One region of the Lacicoccus kunmingensis DSM 17847 genome, then DNA from elsewhere that is predicted to be linked to it. Evidence: predicted binding sites of a transcription regulator. Region 1 holds the regulator's gene; the other holds the start of a gene.
What was found. The regulator LexA, encoded in region 1, represses DNA repair genes until DNA is damaged. The targets are predictions, from matches to a motif close to CGAACATATGTTCG.
Positions count from the first base shown of each region.

Region 2: a site for LexA is predicted at 1,100-1,113, ahead of BO48_RS15750 (Y-family DNA polymerase). Genes of this name have one in related genera too.

Region 1 covers NZ_JCANUC010000001.1:184,431-186,848, reverse strand. The annotation lists gene BO48_RS00915 (DUF896 domain-containing protein) at 1-60, opposite strand, end outside; gene BO48_RS00910 (hypothetical protein) at 129-374, opposite strand; gene lexA (transcriptional repressor LexA) at 516-1,130, shown strand; gene BO48_RS00900 (helix-turn-helix transcriptional regulator) at 1,368-1,577, shown strand; gene BO48_RS00895 (hypothetical protein) at 1,574-1,996, shown strand; gene BO48_RS00890 (transposase family protein) at 2,054-2,418, shown strand, end outside.
Region 2 covers NZ_JCANUC010000030.1:7,042-9,459, forward strand. The annotation lists gene BO48_RS15745 (LysR family transcriptional regulator) at 25-951, shown strand; gene BO48_RS15750 (Y-family DNA polymerase) at 1,149-2,418, shown strand, end outside.

The DNA of each region.
Region 1 (2,418 bases):
ACCTTCTTTCTTCTTTTTCGCAAGTTCATTGATGCGATCGAGTTTCTTCTTTTCAAGCATAAAATTCAATCCTTTCTTATATAATTTAACACAAAAAAAAGTATGAGTACATTCTCATACTTAAATAATTATTTTCCCATTGTGACGGACTTCATTCCACTGTCGGATTCCTGTTCTGAAAGCATCTTTTCCTCTATGATTTCATCAATTGCGTTCGTATCCTGTTCGATTGCCATTGTTTCATTGTGTACTTCCTGTGTGTATATATTATCAGAATGTGCGTTCTTTCCATTATTGTTAGAATAGATATAAATTGTGCCGATCATCACTACTGCTATGAATAATAAAGAAAAACCTTTGATTTCTTTAAGCATTAGTCATCCTCCTCGAACATTTGTTTGTATTCATATAGTAACAGAACACTTGTTCTTAGTCAATACTTTTACGAACAAACGTTTGTAAGACACTAAAATTTGTGATATCATTATATTTAATAAAGGGCTGGAGGTCTTACTATGAAAGAAATCAGTGACAGACAGAAACAGATTTATCAATATATAAAGAGAACAGTTCAGGAAAAAGGTTACCCGCCGAGTGTCAGAGAAATCGGTAATGCAGTGGGTTTGCAATCCAGCTCCACCGTTCATGGACACCTGGCAAAATTACAGGATAAAGGATATATAAAGAGAGATCCGACAAAGCCGAGAGCAATTGAAATTGTCCAGGCGGAAAATCAGGCATATACTCCAGTAATTCAAGTGCCTGTTCTAGGTAAGGTCACAGCTGGTCTGCCTATTACAGCAGTTGAAAATGTTGATGAATATTTCCCTTTACCGGAACATTTCACTGCGAATCACAATAGTGAAATATTCCTGCTCAATGTAGCCGGAGACAGTATGATTGATGCGGGTATTTTTGATGGAGACCGCGTCATTGTCCGCAAACAGAATATCGCCCATAATGGTGATATTATTGTCGCTATGACCGATGAGGATGAAGCAACTGTTAAACGCTTCTATAAAGAAAAAGGATATTATCGTCTGCAGCCTGAAAACCCTGCACTCGAACCGATCTACCTTGACAGCGTGACTGTCCTTGGAAAAGTTGTGGGTCTGTTCAGGGAATTTTAAAACAAAATAATCATCTGAAACAAAAATAGATTCGTCCGGATTAACCGGACGAATCTATTTTGGGTATTCGGATTATCGTGTGGAATACCAGTTAAAAAGTATAATAGCTACGATATCATAAATCGGATTATCGTGTAGAAATAATACCGACCGACTGTAAAGACTTCTTTACATTAGGTCGGTTTTTTGTTATTGTATGTGTAAAGATATCTTTACTTTGATTTGGAGGGGTGATTAATGAGGGTAATTAACCATATTCGAGAAATCCGCCAAAAAAAGGGGATAACTCAAGTTAAAATGGCTGAGGATCTACAAGTTACACGTCAAACTATAAATGCAATTGAAAAAAATAAGTATAATCCCAGTCTTGAGTTGGCATTAAAATTAATAGCATATTTTGATATGCCAATAAATGAAATATTTATTTTAGAGGAGGATGACAAATGAGTGTAAAGGACAGAAAAAAATGGGGAAAGATTTTAGAAAAGTGGACTCCATACTTTATTATTACTTGTACTTTTATTGGTGCTGTTCTGGGTTCATTTCTTGCTTATATTTTTCAAGGTGAATTTCCGTATGAAGTGCTTACAGGTGGTTTGGTAGCAACTATCATTTTGACAGTAATTCAGGTGATTAAACAGAAACGCAAAAGAGATAATTTGCCCGAAGCAGATGAACGAGTCATCCACAATGTTTTCCGTTTTTTTGCATATACATCTCATATTTCCTTAGCTATTTTATTTGTGGCTTTAGCAGTTTTCACACTTTTAGGAAATGAGTCGATTTCAATTCTTTATCTATGGCTCTTTTTCTTTGCTTATATTTGGATTGTAGGGATAGGTGCTCTTATCATTAAAAGAAGGTAATAGGATTTTAAAACAGGTTTTAACAAAGAACCGATATTTAGCAAAGGATAGTATAAAATGTTAACCAATATGATTAATCTATCAAACTTTAAGATTCTGGATATGAAAGAAAGTGAGTATGATTATAGATTCTTAGTTGAGTCCACTACTATATCTCCTTCACACTGTCCAAAATGTGGAACCGTTGCAAACTTATATAAACATGGTAAGAAACAACAGCTATTTTTTGACCTGCCAATGCACGCAAAACGTGTCGGTATCTATGTCAATCGCCAACGATATAAATGTAGGGAATGTAATGAAACATTTTTTGAAAATCTACCAGATATGGATGTTAATCGATCTGTTACTAATAGGCTAATTAATTGGATTCAAGAAGCAAGCCTTGAAAAAACGTTTACCAGTGTTGCAGAAGAGATTGG
Region 2 (2,418 bases), on a different contig from region 1:
ATTATAATGAGGTTTATAGTATTAATGAAATCAATATACTGGGTAACAGTCATAGGTGGTGTCTATATCATAAATCTAGATTCATATTATGTGTTTTATATAACTGCTTTGGAGAAAAACTTCAGTAAAGCAGCAAGGAAATTATTCATTACTCAACCAAGTGTGAGCCACTCGATTAAGCAATTGGAGACGAATTTGGATATTCAATTATTTCACAGAACTTCTAAAGGTGTGACAATCACAGATGAAGGAAAAGTTTTATTCGATTATGTCCACCAGGCTTTTGAACTAATTGATAATGCAGAAAGGAAAATTTCTGAGTTAAAAGGTTTGGAGAGCGGGCATGTCACGATTGGAGGTAGTGATTCAACTTGTAAACATTACCTTCTTCCGTACATACAAACGTTCCAGGAATCATTTCCTGACATACAAATCAAACTGCAACATGGATCAACACCTCAAATTTTGGATAAATTAACAAATCAAAGTATTGATATAGGCATCGTTCACTTGCCAATCAATCAAAGCCATATGCATCTGACAGAATTATTAAGTATTAACAGCACTTTTGTAGTCGGTGAAAAATACAAACATATAGCTGATAGAACTCTGTCGTTGGAAGGGACGCTAGACTACCCTATTATCTCTTTTTCTGAAACAAGCAGTTCAAGAAAGTTCCTTGATCAACTATTTCAAAAACAGGGGTTAGGCGTTAAACCTGATATTGAAGTAGGCAGTGTAGAAATGTTGATTGAGTGTGCAAAAATAGGAATGGGCATAGGGTTTGTAACTAAAGAGTTGGTTTCGAAAGAATTGAAGGATGGAGAACTATATGAAGTTCATTTAGATGAAGATATCGAAAAGAGAAAAGTCGGTATCATCACTTCTAAAGATATGCCCTTATCAGTTGCAGCAAATCAATTTTTCAATCACTTAACCAATAATGATTAAGCCGGTGAAGATAGCTTAACTCCATATTAAATACTAGCTTTACTGTTTTAATTAAAATCATCCTATCGCTGAATCTTGTCAATAAATACCCGGATAAGGCTTGCTGCATCAATTCATGATGGTCTGGCATATGAAACCCTTGAAATACAGAACATATGTTCGTATAATGTTATTAAGAGCATTGTTCATTGAAAGGGATGATCGAATTGGATGATGTACTGATGATGGATTACAGAAATGAACCGAGAAGAGATATCATGTGCATTGACGTAAAATCGTTCTTTGCTTCCGTTGAAGCGGTAGAATTGGATCAGCACCCGTTATTTGCCCGTATAGCGGTTGTGTCGAAACCGGATAATCAAGGCGGATTGGTGCTCGCTGCGTCGCCATTGGTGAAAAAGGAATACGGTGTAAAAACAAGGACGAGAATTTATGAAATTCCCAGACATGCAAATATCCAGATCGTTGAACCGCGCATGGCATTGTATCTCAAAAAAAACCTGGACATTTTAAATATATTCAAACGGTATGTATCCGAAGAAGACCTTCTCGTGTATTCCATTGATGAGTCCTTTCTTGATGTAACAGATTATCACCGGTTATATGGATCGGCGGAAACAATCGCGAAGCGGATTCAACAAGATGTCTTTCATGAGCTGGGGCTTGTCCTTACGATTGGGATTGGAGACAACCCGCTTCTTGCGAAACTTGCACTGGACCACCAGGCCAAGTATGACGAGAAGCATCATTTTATCGGGACTTGGCGGTATGAAGATGTCCCTTACACGGTTTGGAATATTTCACCGCTCAGTGAGTTTTGGGGCATTGGTTCAAGAACAGAAGCATCGTTGAATCGTCTTGGGATAAAGAATATCTACCATTTGTCCCAATATGATCTGGATAAATTGAAAGAACGCTACGGAGTCATTGGTGCTCAATTGTTCTTTCATGCCCACGGTATCGATCGTTCGTTTTTGTCGGATACGTATACGCCCAAAAGTACTTCATTCTCCAGAAATCAGATATTGAATGAAGATTATATACGGAAAAGTGATGTGGAGATTGTCATTCGGGAGATGACGGATGAGAATGTCACACGATTGAGAAAACATGCATTGGTCACCGGTGTCGTCACATTATCGATTGGTTACTCAAAAGATACAGGTGAAACAGGTTTCAGCAGACAGATGAAAATCGAGCCGACGGACTTATCCAAAAGGCTGAAAGAATACATGCTGATTATTTTTGATAAATATTATGCACACCTGCCTGTCAGAACGATAAACGTGACATTTGGCCGCCTGCAACCTAAAAAAGGGATGCAATTGAACTTGTTTGAACCCGTTCGGGAGACGATTCAAAAAGAAAACCTGGATGCCACAGTGACGCACCTCAGAGAAAAATATGGATATACGTCGATACTCCATGCATCCAGTCTGATGAAAAGCGGTATGGCAAAATATCGTG